DNA from 2 places in the Kitasatospora purpeofusca genome. Region 1 is predicted to be linked to the other one. Evidence: riboswitches for the same ligand, from Rfam matches in the RefSeq annotation. Region 1 holds a riboswitch; the other holds the start of a gene.

Region 1 (7,073 bases):
GAGCGCGTCGGAGGCCAGGCCGACCACCCGTCGGCGCACGCCCTCCGGCAGCGGCCGGTCCAGCGCCTCGGCCGACGCCCCGTCGGCCGCCGCTCCCTCCGGCCCGGTCTGGCCGGCCGCTCCACCGTCCGCTGCCGCCGGCTCCTCACCGGCGCCGGACTCCTCACCCGCGGGCGCCTCCGCCGGGGCCCCGGTGCCGGAGGGGGCGGCCACTGCCGCGTCCGGCGCCTGCGCGTCCACAGCGGGCTGCCGCCCCTGCGGCCCGGCGGGCTCCTTCGCTGCGTCCACCACGTCCTCGGCTCCGATCCTGGTCCAGCGGGGTACGGCCCTCGGCCGCCACCCCCGTCACACTCCGCGTGTTCTCTCTGTATTGTCCCGCGCGGCGGGCGGCCACGCCGCTCACCGCCCACCGCACGGACCGGGCGGTCAGCCCTGCTCGGGAGCCTCGGCGGTCCCGGCCGCCTCGTCCGCGCCGGGACGGGCGACCAGCTCGACCTGGTCCACGGCGTTGCACCAGCGGCAGCGCACCGACTCCACGGTCTCGCTGAGCACCTGGGTCTCCTCGACCTTGGACTCGCCGGCCAGGTCGAAGTGGAGGAACTCGGTCACCCGGGCGGTTCGGGTCACGTCGAAGCGGGTCAGGTTTCCGCAGAGCGTGCAGCGCCAGCGCGTCTCGGCGGTCAGGGCGGGGACGGTCATCGGGGGTCCTCTCGGGTGGTCCCGGAACGGGCTCGGGCGCTCCCCCCGGAGCCCCGGCGTCGGCGGCGGGAGGCGGGAATGCCCGCCCCAAGCCTATTGCCTGGGGCAACCTTCCCGGCCACCGGCCGAGCACTCCCGGGCGGTAGCCCACCTGCCGTAACCGCGCGGTGCCCGCCCGGCAGCGGGGGGATGCTGGAGCCCATGGCGATCCCGGTCCCCCACCCCGGCGCGCACCGCGGCCGACCGGCCGCCGCCGCTCCGGCCGTCTGCTACGCGCTGATCGCGCTGAACACCGCGGTCTTCCTGCTCGGACCGGCCGCGGGGCTCAACCCGCTCTACGGCCGGGACCAGGCCCGGGTCTGCGCCGAGCAGCGCTACGAGCAGCGCTGGGGGGCCGTCCCCGCCGAGCTCCTGACCGGTCACCCGCTGACCTCGGACCAACTGGCCGAGGCCCCGGACCCGGTACCCGGCTGCCCGGCCTCGGCCACCCCGGGCAAGCACCCGGCGCTGTCCGTGCTCAGCGCGCTCTTCCTGCACGCCGGCTGGCTGCACCTGCTCGGCAACCTGCTCTTCCTGTACGTCTTCGGCCCCGCCGTCGAGCGCCGGCTCGGCCGCCCCCGGTTCCTCCTCTTCTATCTGGCGGCCGGCGCGCTGACCACCTACGGCTTCGCCCTGGCCGAGGCGCGCTCGGCGGACTCGACCCGGGTGCTGATCGGCGCCTCGGGCGCGATCTCCGCCGTGCTCGGCTCCTACCTTCGCTTCCACCCGCACGCCCGGGTCACCACGCTCGTGCCGCTGCTGCTCTTCCTGCCGCTGCGGTTCCCGGCCTGGCTGGTGCTGGGCCTCTGGTTCGCGCTCCAGTGGTGGTCGGTGCACTCCGCCGGACCGGGGGTGGCGTACCTGGTGCACGTGATCGGCTTCGGGGCGGGCTTCCTCTACGCCTGCACCCTGGCCGAGCGCAGACCCCGCCGACCCCGCCGCACCCACCCACGCGACGGTGCGACCGACGCCCGCTACCCTGGCGGCACCTCACAAAGGAGTACGCCACCGTGATCACCGCCATCGTCCTGATCAAGACCAGCGTCGACCGCATCCCGGAGATCGCCGAGGCGATCGCCGCCATCGAGGGCGTCAGCGAGGTCTACTCGGTGACCGGCGGCTACGACCTGGTCGCGATGGTGCGGGTGCGCCGGCACGACGACCTCGCCGAGGTGATCCCCGGTCGGCTGAACAAGGTCCCGGGCGTGGCGCACACCGAGACCCAGATCGCCTTCCGCACCTACTCCCAGCACGACCTGGAGGCCGCCTTCGCGATCGGCCTGGAGGAGTAGCCGGGCGGAGGCCCGGCCGGGCGCAGGCGCGGCCGGCCGGGACCGACGGGGCCTCAGCCCTCCCGGCGGGTGTCGGCGACGCAGCGGCCGCCCTCGTTCCGGTAGCTCCACGCCGCGCCGTCCGTGACCAGCTCGCGGACGGCGGTCAGGAACCGGTCCACGTGCTCGTCCGGGGTGCCGGCGCCGAAGCTCACCCGGATCGCGTTCAGGCTGCGCTCGCCCGGCAGCGAGGCCTCCGGCGCGCCGCACTCCGAGGGCGCGGCCTCCTCGTCGCCGAGCAGGGTGCGCACCAGCGGGTGGGCGCAGAACAGGCCGTCCCGCACGCCGATGCCGTACTCGGCGGACAGCGCGGCCGAGAAGTGCGAGCTGTTCCAGCCGCGGACGACGAAGGACAGCACGCCCACCCGGTCGGCGTCGGCACCGAACAGGTTCAGCACCCTGACCTCGGGGACCTCCGCCAGACCGGCCTTCAGCCGGGCCACCAGCGCCCGCTCGCGCGCCTCCAGCGCGTCGAACCCGGCCTCGGTCAGCGCCCGGCAGGCCGCCGCGATCGCGTACACGCCGATGACGTTCGGGGAGCCGGCCTCGTGCCGGGCCGGGCCGGTGTGCCACTGGACGGCCACCGAGCCGTCGGTCTCCCGGGCCACCGTGCGGGTGGCGCCGCCGCCGGCCAGGTACGGCTCGGCCTCGTCCAGCCAGTCGGCCCGGCCGGCCAGCACCCCGGCGCCGAACGGCGCGTACAGCTTGTGGCCGGAGAAGGCGATCCAGTCGACCCCCAGCTCGCGCACCGAGACCCGGTGGTGCGGGGCCAGCTGCGCGGCGTCCAGCACCACCCGGGCGCCGTACCGGTGGGCGGTCCGGGTCAGCTCGGCGACCGGCCAGAGCTCGCCGGTGACGTTGGAGGCGCCGGTGACGCAGAGCAGCTTCGGGCCCTCGGGCGCCTCGGCGAGCGCGGCGTCGAAGGCGGCGACCGCCTCGGCGTGCGAGCGGGGGGCGCGCAGACAGGTGACGGTCAGACCGGCGTGCGCCCAGGGCAGCAGCGAGGCGTGGTGCTCGGTCTCGAAGGCGAACACCTGGGTCCCGGCCGGGACGGCGCCGGCCAGCAGGTTGAGCGAGTCGGTGGTGGCGCGGGTGAAGACCACCTGGTCGCCCTCGCGCAGGTCCAGGAACTCGGCGACGGTGCGGCGGCTCTGCTCGAACAGGTCGGTGGAGAGCTGGGACAGGTACCCGGCGCCGCGGTGCACGCTGCCGTAGTAGGGCGCGTAGGCGGCGACCTCGTCCCAGACCCGCTGGAGCGCCGGGGCGCTGGCGGCGTAGTCGAGCGCCGCGTAGGCGACCTTGTCACCGTTGGCGAGCGGGACCTCGACGTCGTGGCCGAGAACGGGGAGGGGGGCGAGGAGGTCGGTCGCAACAGACATGGGGATGCACTCCGTCTACGGGTCAGGGACCCCGGGAGTGCGTAGTGATCCGGGTGTCCGCGCTTGCCACGCGGACGGCTCGCCGCACGGCCCGGTCCTCACCCAGGGCACCCCGCCACGGAAGGAGGGTTGCCGGACAGCAAGCTGGGGCTTGTCGCTGTCACTCATGACCTGGCCAAGACTGTAGATCCGGTCCGCCCCCCGGTCAAACAAGGGTCCACATCCCGGACAAGCGTCGGGGCCCACCGGGAGGATTCCCGATGGGCCCCGACCGCCGTGTCACACCCGGGTGGTGGCCTCCGACCAGTGCTTCAGCAGGTCCCGCGCGGCTCCCGAGTCGACGGCCACCGCGGTACGCCGCATGGCCGCGGCCAGCTGCTCGGCGAGCGGCGCGTCGGTGAGGTCCAGCGCCACCAGCGCGGCCGCCGAGTTCAGCAGCACCGCGTCCCGGACCGGCCCGTGCTCCCCGGCGAGCACCCGGCGCGCGACCTCGGCGTTGTACGCCGGGTCCGCGCCGCGCAGCGCCTCGATGCCGACCGGCTCGATGCCGACCTCGCGCGGGTCGAAGGCGGTCTCGGTGACGGCGCCGTCGCGGACCACCCACACCCGCGAGGTAGTGGTGATCGTCAGCTCGTCCAGCCCGTCGTCGCCCCGGAAGACCAGCGCGGTGGCACCGCGCTGGGCGAGCACCCCGGCGATCAGTGCCGCCAGACGGGTGTCGAAGCAGCCGATCGCGTGCGCCGTCACCCGGGCCGGGTTGGTCAGCGGCCCCAGGATGTTGAACGCGGTGGGCACCCCGAGGTCGCGCCGGGCCGGCGCGGCGTGCCGCATCGACGGGTGGAAGGTCGCGGCGAAGCAGAAGGTGAGGCCGACCTCCTCGGCGATCTCGGCGACCCGGCGCGGCCGGAGGTCCAGGCTGATGCCCAGCTTCTCCAGCACGTCCGAGGAGCCGCTGGACGAGGAGGCGGCCCGGTTGCCGTGCTTGACCACCTTGGCCCCGGCCGCGGCGGCGACGATCGCCGACATGGTGGAGATGTTGACGGTCTTGGCCCGGTCGCCGCCGGTGCCGACGATGTCCACCGCCGGGCCGGGGATGTCCAGCGGCTCGGCGTGCGCGTACATCGAGTCGACCAGTCCGGAGATCTCGTCGACCGTCTCGCCCTTGGCCCGCAGCGCCACCATGAACCCGGCCACCTGCACCGGGGAGGCCTCGCCGCTCATGATCCGGTCCATCGCCCACGCGGTGGCCGAGCGGTCGAGGTCCTCTCCCCTCAGCAGCGCCGACAGGATGTCCGGCCAGGAGCGGACCACCTGCGCGGGGTCGCTACCACCGTTCGCAGGCTGCACGTTCACCATGGCTGACTCCAGCTCTCGCTGCCCCGGCTCACCGGGGAAGGACGTAGGGACGGAGTCAGCCTATCGAGCGGCGGGCCGCCGGGGCTCCGCCGTTCACCCTTCTTCTCTTGTAGTGAGACGCCGGGTGGGACGAGGGGTGGACGCGACGGGCGCGGTGGACCCTAACGGGTGGCGGGCGCCCGCTTGGCCAGCCTGGCCCGCAGCAGCGTGGCGGCGGCCTCCGCCAGCGCCACCGGGTCCACCGGCTGGGAGATCGCCGCGTCGGCCCGGCTCCAGGCGGCCAGCCAGGAGTCCTGCGGCCGGCCGATCAGCACCAGCACCGGCGGGCAACCGTAGATCTCGTCCTTCAGCTGCCGCGCGAGCCCGAGCCCGCCGGCCGGCACCGCCTCACCGTCCAGGACGCAGAGGTCGACACCACCCTTCTCCAGCGCCTTGAGCACCGCGGGGGTGGTCGCGCACTCCAGGTAGGCCAGCTCCGGGAGGTCCTCCGCGGGCCGCCGCCCGAGAGCGGTCAGCACCTGCTCACGGGTGGTTCGGTCGTGGCTGTAGACGAGAACGGTCAGCGTCTCGTCGGTCGTGTACGCCATGGGCCCTGCTCCCTCACGTGTGATCCGGACCACGTTCGCCTCTCCCCGGATGCTACTCCCGATCACCGCCCGCCGAGCCCCTCCCGCGCGATCTCTTCCCGACGGCGCCGCGCCCGCCACTGGTCCGGGCGGAGCACGGCGCGTCACCCCCGCCCGCACGGTCCACCCGTACGGCGGACGAGTGGAACTTCCCCTTACCCCCGGCGACCCCCGGAAGCCCGTCACGACACGCCGGACAGGGCCCGGACGGGCCCTTCGAGCAACCGTCAGAAAAGGGACACGCCGCTGCTCAGGGGCAGTACGGACGCCCCGTCGGGCCCCAGGGGGGCATACCGCACGCACCGGACACTCCGAGGGTGACCCCCCGACGTGAAGACGGAATAAGGGACCGACATAATGTCCGTCGTGGCGACAGCAACAGCAGTAGAAACCGGGCACGCGCACGGATCGGTCAACCGGCCGAACATGGTCAGCGTCGGAACGATCGTCTGGCTCAGTTCCGAGTTGATGTTCTTCGCGGCCCTCTTCGCGATGTACTTCACGCTCCGCTCCGTCAAGGGGCCGGAGTTCTGGACCGAGAAGGCGCACGCCCTCAACGTGCCCTTCTCCTCGGTCAACACCACGATCCTGGTGCTCTCCTCGCTCACCTGCCAGCTCGGCGTCTTCGCCGCCGAGCGCGGGGACGTGAAGAAGCTCCGCTCGTGGTTCGTCATCACCTTCGTGATGGGCGCGATCTTCATCGGCGGCCAGATCTTCGAGTACACCGAGCTGGTCAAGAAGGACGGCCTGTCGCTGTCCTCCGACCCGTACGGCACGGTGTTCTACCTGACCACCGGCTTCCACGGTCTGCACGTGACGGGTGGTCTGATCGCCTTCCTGCTGGTCCTCGGACGGACGTACGCAGCCAAGCGCTTCACGCACGAGCAGGCCACCGCCGCCATCGTGGTGTCGTACTACTGGCACTTCGTCGATGTCGTGTGGATCGCCCTGTTCGCGACCATCTACCTGATCAAGTAACCAGCTGATCAGGTCGCTGGCCACCGGCCTCGGGTCCCGCCCTCACCGGCGACGGCCCGATTTCGCCGGTGGCGACGCTCCCACCGACCGACCGCGCGCGCAGCCCTAGAGAAGGCAGCCTCGTGCCGGCCAGACCGGCCGCCGGGTGCAACCACCAGTCGACCAGATCCTGACACCGGGGTTATTCCGTGAAAAAGCTCTCCGCACGACGGCGCCACCCACTGGCGGCGCTGGTCGTCCTACTTCTCGCCCTGGCGGCAACCGGGGGGCTGTACGCCGCGTTCGCGCCCGCCGGCAAGGCGCAGGCCGACGTGGCGGCGCAGTCGCTCGCGATCGATGAGGGCAAGAAGCTCTTCGCCGTGGGCTGCTCCTCCTGCCACGGCCTGAACGGGCAGGGCAGCAGCGACGGCCCGAGCCTGGTCGGCGTCGGCTCCGCCGCGGTCGACTTCCAGGTGGGCACCGGCCGCATGCCGGCCCAGCAGCCCGGCGCCCAGGTGCCGAGCAAGCCGAACATCTACTCGCAGGCGCAGATCGACCAGCTCTCCGCCTTCGTCGCCTCGCTCGGCCCCGGTCCGGTCACGCCGACCGAGGAGCAGTACACCTCGACCAACCCGGACGACCTGTCCAAGGGCGGCGAGCTGTTCCGCACCAACTGCGCCCAGTGC
Region 2 (7,073 bases), 1.5 Mb from region 1:
GGGTGTGTCGGGTCCGCGGGGGAGAATGACACTCCGTAGTGATGGGCGGAGGTGGGCCCGGATGGGCGCGGACGAGGAAACGGCACGGCCGGAACCCGAGCGGACGGGACCGGAGCAGCCTGACGGCCCGGAGCCGCAGGACAGGCCGGCCGGGCCGGTCGGGCTGGACGCCAGGGACCGGGCCGTGCTGGCGCTGGAGGCCAGGAGCTGGCGGACGGCCGGCGCCAAGGAGCGGGCCGTCCGGGAGGAGCTGGGGCTCTCCAGCACCCGGTACTACCAGCTGTTGAACGGGCTGCTGGACCGGCCGGAGGCGCTGGCGCACGCCCCGGTGCTGGTCAACCGGCTGCGCCGGGTCCGCGACGCCCGCCGGGCGGCCCGCTAGCGGAGGTCCGCCGGCGTCGGCCCGGCCCGACCGGTTGCCCCCGCCCGGGCTGGGTACGGTCCCGGGCATGGGCCTTTCCGACATGACGCGACCGCTGACGGACGCCGGGCGCGCGGGGCTGGCGGCGCTGCTCGCCGCACCCCGTGACGCCGTGATCGCCCTCGACTTCGACGGGACGCTCGCCCCGATCGTCCCGGACCCGGACCGGGCGAGGGCGGACCCCGGCGTGGCGCCCGCGTTGCGCGCGCTGGCCCCGCGGGTCGGCGCGGTCGCGGTGGTGACCGGCCGGCCGGCCGCCCTGGCGGTCGAGTACGGCGGGCTGGCCGGCATCGACGGGGTGGTGGTGCTCGGCCACTACGGCGCCGAGCGCTGGGAGGACGGCCGGCTGACCGCGCCCCCGCCGCACCCGGGCGTGGCCGAGGTGCGGGCGGAGCTGGCGGAGCGGCTGGCGGCGCTCGGCGCGCCCGAGGGCACCTGGGTGGAGGACAAGGGCCGCTCGGTGGCCGTGCACACCCGGCGGACGGCCGAGCCGGCGGCCGCGTTCGAGCTGCTGCGGGCGCCGATGGAGCAGCTGGCGGCCGAGCACGGGCTGGTGGTGGAGCCGGGCCGGCTGGTGCTGGAGCTGCGGCCGCCGGGGGTGGACAAGGGGGCGGCGCTGACCGGGCTGCTGCGCGAGCGCGGGGCCCGTTCGGTGCTCTACGCGGGCGACGACCTGGGGGACGTGCCGGCCTTCGCCGCGGTGGAGGGGCTGCGCCCGGAGGGTCTGGCCGGGCTGCTGGTGTGCAGCGGCGCGGTGGGGGACGCGCCGGTGCGCGAACTCGCCGACCGGGCGGACCTGGTGGTCCCGGGCCCGGCCGGCGTGGTGGAACTGCTGGTCGCGCTGGGGGAGGAGCTCAGCCGCCCGGCCGCAGGGCGTTGAGCTGGTCCAGGAACCACTGCTGCGGCGGCAGTGCCGTCGCCGCGGCGGCCAGCCGCTTGGTGCGGTCGGCCCGTTCGTCGGCCGGCATGGTGAGCCCGGCGTGCAGCGCCTCGGCGGTGGCAACGATGTCGTAGGGGTTGACGCTCAGCGCGTCCTGGCCGAGCTCGGCGTGCGCGCCGGCCTCCCGGGAGAGCACGAGCGCGCACCCCTGGTCGGAGACCACCGGGACCTCCTTGGCGACGAGGTTCATGCCGTCCCGGATCGGGTTGACCAGGGCCACGTCGGCCAGCCGGTAGGCGGCCAGCGAGCGCGGGAAGTCGTCGTCGACGTGGAGGACCAGCGGCCGCCAGTCGGGGGTGCCGAACTCCGCCTCGATCTCGGCTGCGAGCGCCCGCACCTGGTCGGTGTAGGCCCGGTACTCGGCGAGGTCGGTGCGGGACGGGTAGGCGAAGGCGATGTGGACCACCCGGTCGTGCCACTCCGGGCGGGTGCGCAGCAGGTGCCGGTAGGCCAGGAAGCCGCGGACGATGTTCTTGCTCAGCTCGGTGCGGTCGACCCGGACGACGGTGCGGCGGTCGCCGACGGTCGCGCGCAGGGTGGCGAGCCGCTCGTCGACGTCCGGCCGGTGGGCCCGCTCGCGCAGGAAGTCGGCGTCGGCGCCGAGGCCGTGGACGCCGAGGGCGGTGGTGCGGCCGCCGTGCGTCACGGTGAGCGCCTCGCGGTCGACGTCCGCGCCGAGGTAGCGCTCGCAGCAGTCGGCGAAGGCGAGCGCCCAGCGGCGGGTCAGGAAGCCCGCCCGGTCGGCGCCGAGGATGCCGGTGAGGACGGCCTCGGCGATGTCGTCGGGCAGCAGCCGCAGGTACTCGGGCGGCGCCCAGGGGGTGTGCGAGAAGTGGCCGATCCGCAGGTCGGGGCGGGCGGCGCGGAGCAGCTCCGGGACCAGCGAGAGGTGGTAGTCCTGCACCAGGACGGCGGCCCCGGGGGCGGCCTCGGCGGCGAGGGCCTCGGCGAAGGCCGTGTTGTACGCGGTGTAGGCCGCCCACTCGGTGCGGAAGCCGGCGTCGAAGACCGGGGCGGTCGGGGTGTTCCAGAGCAGGTGGTGGACGAACCAGAGGGTCGAGTTGGCGATGCCGTTGTAGGCGCGGGCGAAGGTCTCCGGGTCGATGCCGAGCATCCGGACGGCCTGGCCGCCGACGTCGTGGCCGGCCCGGTCGAGCCGGCCGTCCGGGGCCTCGCGGGCGGCCCGGCGGTCGGCGTCGGAGAGGGCGGCGCAGACCCAGACGGCGTCCGGGTCGTCGATCGCGGACAGCCCGGAGACCAGTCCGCCGCCGCCTCTGCGGAGGGTCAGTGTGCCGTCGTCCGCGGTGCCGAAGGACACCGGCCCCCGGTTGGACGCCACCAGCACGGGGGCGGCGCCGGTCGGATTCGAACGCTCGGTCGTGAGATCACCCATGGTTGGTTCGTTGCCGGGGGTCCGGGGCGGCAAACCCGCGGGACGGGTCATCGGTGTCGGGTGGCGTACTCGGGCACGGTGTGCATCGGCGGCCGCTCGGTCGCGGTGACCGGGTGGGTGTGGGCGGCGAAGGCGCGGGTCAGCGGGTCGCGGGTGAACTGGGTGAGCAGCGGGCGGACCAGGTCGGCGGAGGCCTTCAGCCGGTGGGTGCGGTCCAGTCGCTCCAGCGCGGTGCGGTAGATGGTGGCCGCCATCCGGCCGAGTGCCTGGGCGTCCTGGTGCCGGTGGTGGCGGATGCCGACGTCCACCTGGGCGAGCGCGTCCAGTCCGGCCGTCTCCAGGGCGTCGACGAGCAGGCCGAGCTCGACGCCGTAGCCGGTGGGGAAGGGCAGCCGTTCGAGCAGTGAGCGGCGGGCCGCGTACTCGCCGCCGAGCGGTTGGACGAAACCGGCGAGTTCCGGCCAGTGCAGATTGAGCAGCGGACGGGCGACCAGTTCGGTGACCCGGCCGCCGCCGGCCGGCACCACCGCGCCGTCGGTCTCCAGCGGCCGGTCGTACATCGCCTTGACCAGCTGGAGGTCCGGATCGGTGAGCAGCGGGCCGATGATGCCGGAGACCAGGGCCGGGTCGAACTCGCGCAGGTCGGCGTCCACGAAGCAGACGATCTCGCCGCGGGTGACCAGCAGCGAACGCCACAGCACCTCGCCCTTGCCGGGGGCGGCGGGCAGTCGGGGCAGGATGGCGTCCCGGTGGACGACGGTGGCCCCGGCCCCGGCGGCGACCTCGGCGGTGGCGTCGACGGAGCCGGAGTCGACCACGACCAGCTCGTCCACCAGCGGTAGTCGTTCCATCAGCTCCCGCCGGATGACCCGGACGATCTCGCCGACGGTGGCCTCCTCGTCCAGGGCGGGCAGGACGACGCTGACGGTGCCCGCCGGACCGAGGGCGCGCTTGGCGGCCGGGAGGGTGTGAACCGGTCGGTCGGCCGCGGTCCACGAGCGCCGGCGCAGCCAGGACGCGGTCTCGGGGAGGAGCGCGGAGGTCGGTTCGGCGGGCACGGTGCTCTCCTCGACGGATGGGGGTCCCCGGCCGAGGGCCGGGGGAGGTTGGGACGGGTCATCTCGCGTGGCGGACGGTCGGGTTCGGGGCCGACGCCTTCGGATACAGTCTTCGTACAGCGATCGGACCTTCGCACGCCGGGGTCACCGCTGAGCAGAACCCACAACTTCACAGAGCTCATCCAGAGGGACTGAGGGAACGGCCCGTTGAAGTCCCGGCAACCTTCTCGCACGGCTGGCTTCACGCCCCGGCGGGACAGGTGCCAATTCCGTCCCGGGCGCGACCGCGTCACGGGGAAGATGAGGAGAGAGGCCTCCGCCCATCATGGCTATCGACACCGCCGCACCCTCCCCCAACCTTCGGCCGGGGGGACCCCCATCCGTCGACCTCGGCCCCGCCACCGCGCTGTCCTGTCGCGAGTGCGGCACCCGGTTCCCGCTCGGTCCCAGCTTCGCCTGTCTCGAGTGTTTCGGTCCGCTGGAGATCTCCTACGACTTCGGCAGCGAGGGCGCCGAGGAGCTGCGCAAGCGGATCGAGGCCGGTCCGGCGTCGATCTGGCGCTACGTGCCGCTGCTGCCCGTCCCGGCCGACGTGGCGACCAAGCCGAACCTCAACCCGGGGTGGACCCCGCTGGTGAAGGCGGACAACCTGGGCCGCGAGCTCGGCTTCACCGGGCAGCTGCACATCAAGGACGACTCCGGGAACCCGACCCACTCCTTCAAGGACCGCGTGGTGGCCTGCGCCATCGAGGCGGCCCGCGTGTTCGGCTACACCACGCTGTCCTGCTCGTCGACCGGCAACCTGGCCGGCGCGGTCGGTGCGGCGGCGGCCCGGGCGGGCTTCCGGTCCTGCGTGTTCATCCCGCACGACCTGGAGCAGGGCAAGGTCGTGATGGCCGGGGTGTACGGCGGCGAGCTGGTCGGCATCGAGGGCAACTACGACGATGTGAACCGCTTCTGCTCCGAGCTGATCGGTGACCCGGCCGGCGAGGGCTGGGGCTTCGTCAACGTCAATCTGCGGCCGTACTACGGCGAGGGCTCCAAGACGCTCGCCTACGAGATCTGCGAGCAGCTCGGCTGGCGGCTGCCGGAGCAGATCGTGATCCCGGTCGCCTCGGGCTCCCAGCTCACCAAGATCGACAAGGGTCTGCAGGAGCTGATCAAGCTGGGCCTGGTCGAGGACCGGCCGTACCGGATCTTCGGCGCCCAGGCGGAGGGCTGCTCGCCGGTCTCGGCGGCCTACAAGGCCGGCCACGACGTGATCCGGCCGGTCAAGCCGGACACCATCGCCAAGTCGCTGGCGATCGGCAACCCGGCCGACGGCCCGTACGTGCTGGACATCGCCCGGCGCACCGGCGGCGCGGTGGAGGACGTCACGGACGAGGAGGTCGTGGCGGCGATCCGGCTGCTGGCCCGGACCGAGGGCATCTTCGCGGAGACCGCGGGCGGCGTGACCGTCGGCGTGCTCAGGAAGCTGGTCGAGACCGGCCAGCTGGACCCGTCGAAGGAGACCGTCGCCATCAACACCGGTGACGGGCTGAAGACCCTCGACGCCGTCTCCGAGGCCGGTATGACCGCCGTCATCCGGCCGACCCTGGACGCCTTCCGGGGTGCCGGCCTGGCCTCCGCCTGATCCCGACGCGATCCGAACGACACGCCCCAGCCCGTAACGAGGAGACCCCCATGAGCGCCAACGTCCGCATCCCGACCATCCTGCGCACCTACACCGGCGGTGTCAGCGAGGTGCCCGCCGAGGGCGCCACGCTGGGCGAGGTGATCACCGACCTGGAGCGCAACCACGCCGGGATCGCCGCGCGGATCCTCGACGACACCGGCAAGCTGCGCCGTTTCGTCAATGTCTATGTGAACGACGACGACGTGCGGTTCGCCGAGGGCCTGGAGACGGAGATCAAGGACGGCGCGAGCATTTCGATCATCCCGGCGGTCGCCGGCGGGTGATCCGCGGGCGGTTCGTTCCCCCCGGGGCGGGCGCGTCGTCGACGGCCGTCCGCGGCACGGAATTCCGTGCCGCGGACGGCCGCGCGCATTTTGGCGGGAATATCTTCGGTCCCGGGCGGAGTAAAGTGTCGCTGGACCGGGAACAGGGCGCGCCCGTCACCCTGGTCCGGGAACGAATCCACCGCACCGCCACCGCCGCCGGCTCCCCTCCGGCGAGAGTCGGGACGGACCCGGGACCTGGATACATGTCAGGCCGGTGTCAGAATTCTGGCGGGGATTTCTGGTAATACGTCCGCTATGTCCGGCGGAGAATGCAGGACTTTCTCCCGATTGGGCCCGTCCTGTCCTGCGCTGCCGCGGGTGAATTCCCCGCCATTGACCCTGTTGCAGAGGGCGTCGATCCGGATACATTCAGCCGCGGTCGACGCAATCGCCCGTTCGCCGGATGCCGTTCGGCGTCATCGGGAGGATTGTGGCGTGCGCGGCTGTGCCCAGGGGGGGTTCCCCGGGCCGGCCTCCAACCAGACCCGGGCCCGCAGACCTGCGGGCGCGTGAAGGGCCAGCACAGCACTAGGGGAGTTCGGAATGGCTCAGGGCACCGTCAAGTGGTTCAACGCGGAGAAGGGTTACGGCTTCATCGCGGTCGACGGTGGTGCGGACGTCTTCGTCCACTACAGCGCGATCCAGATGGACGGCTACCGCACCCTTGAGGAGGGCCAGCGGGTCGAGTTCGAGATCTCTCAGGGGCAGAAGGGTCCGCAGGCGGACATGGTCCGCGCGGCGGTCTGACCTTTCCGACACCCGGGAGCTCTGCTCGGCCCATCGGCTGGCGCACCTCTTGATTCTCACTGCGGGCCCGTGCGACCTCGGTCGTACGGGCCCGCAGTCATGTCCGCCGCCGCGCCCGGGACGCTGCGGTCGGGGCCGGGTCGGGGCCGGTCGGAGGCGGTCGGGGGCGGCCCCGGAGGGGTGCGCGGGGCGGGCGGCGCGGCTCGCGGATTGCCCGATTGGGCTTGCACTCACCTACCCGGAGTGCTAATCATTGGCGTTAGCACTCACAGCTTGAGAGTGACAGCGGACCGGGTCGGTGAGGCCCCAGGGAGCGGTAGGGGAATGGACCCCCGCACACCAGGGCCGTCCGTCGCGGGCACCCCTTGGTCCGAGCAGTCGACCGTGTCCCGGAGGACCACTTCTGATGGCCAAGATCATCGCCTTTGATGAGGAAGCTCGCCGCGGCCTTGAGCGCGGCATGAACCAGCTTGCCGACGCAGTGAAGGTCACGCTCGGCCCCAAGGGCCGCAA

What was found. A riboswitch is a leader RNA that binds a small molecule or an ion and turns the genes downstream of it on or off. The one in region 1 is predicted to bind S-adenosylmethionine.
Region 2: it holds a riboswitch for S-adenosylmethionine, as region 1 does, so the genes downstream of both, thrC (threonine synthase) here and OG715_RS13480 (aminotransferase class V-fold PLP-dependent enzyme) in region 1, are expected to answer to the same signal.

The regions. Positions count from the first base shown of each region.
Region 1 is NZ_CP108561.1:3,118,799-3,125,871, forward strand. Features, by position in the region: gene OG715_RS13460 (NYN domain-containing protein) at 1-63, opposite strand, end outside; gene OG715_RS13465 (hypothetical protein) at 427-699, opposite strand; gene OG715_RS13470 (rhomboid family intramembrane serine protease) at 901-1,752, shown strand; gene OG715_RS13475 (Lrp/AsnC ligand binding domain-containing protein) at 1,749-2,030, shown strand; gene OG715_RS13480 (aminotransferase class V-fold PLP-dependent enzyme) at 2,084-3,448, opposite strand; SAM riboswitch class IV at 3,503-3,620, opposite strand; gene trpD (anthranilate phosphoribosyltransferase) at 3,728-4,804, opposite strand; gene OG715_RS13490 (hypothetical protein) at 4,966-5,391, opposite strand; gene ctaE (aa3-type cytochrome oxidase subunit III) at 5,788-6,408, shown strand; gene qcrC (cytochrome bc1 complex diheme cytochrome c subunit) at 6,597-7,073, shown strand, end outside.
Region 2 is NZ_CP108561.1:4,578,194-4,585,266, reverse strand. Features, by position in the region: gene OG715_RS20260 (DUF3263 domain-containing protein) at 62-382, shown strand; gene otsB (trehalose-phosphatase) at 450-1,301, shown strand; gene OG715_RS20250 (alpha,alpha-trehalose-phosphate synthase (UDP-forming)) at 1,276-2,754, opposite strand; gene OG715_RS20245 (glucosyl-3-phosphoglycerate synthase) at 2,802-3,812, opposite strand; SAM riboswitch class I at 3,988-4,119, shown strand; gene thrC (threonine synthase) at 4,138-5,445, shown strand; gene OG715_RS20235 (MoaD/ThiS family protein) at 5,496-5,771, shown strand; gene OG715_RS20230 (cold-shock protein) at 6,357-6,560, shown strand; gene groL (chaperonin GroEL) at 6,967-7,073, shown strand, end outside.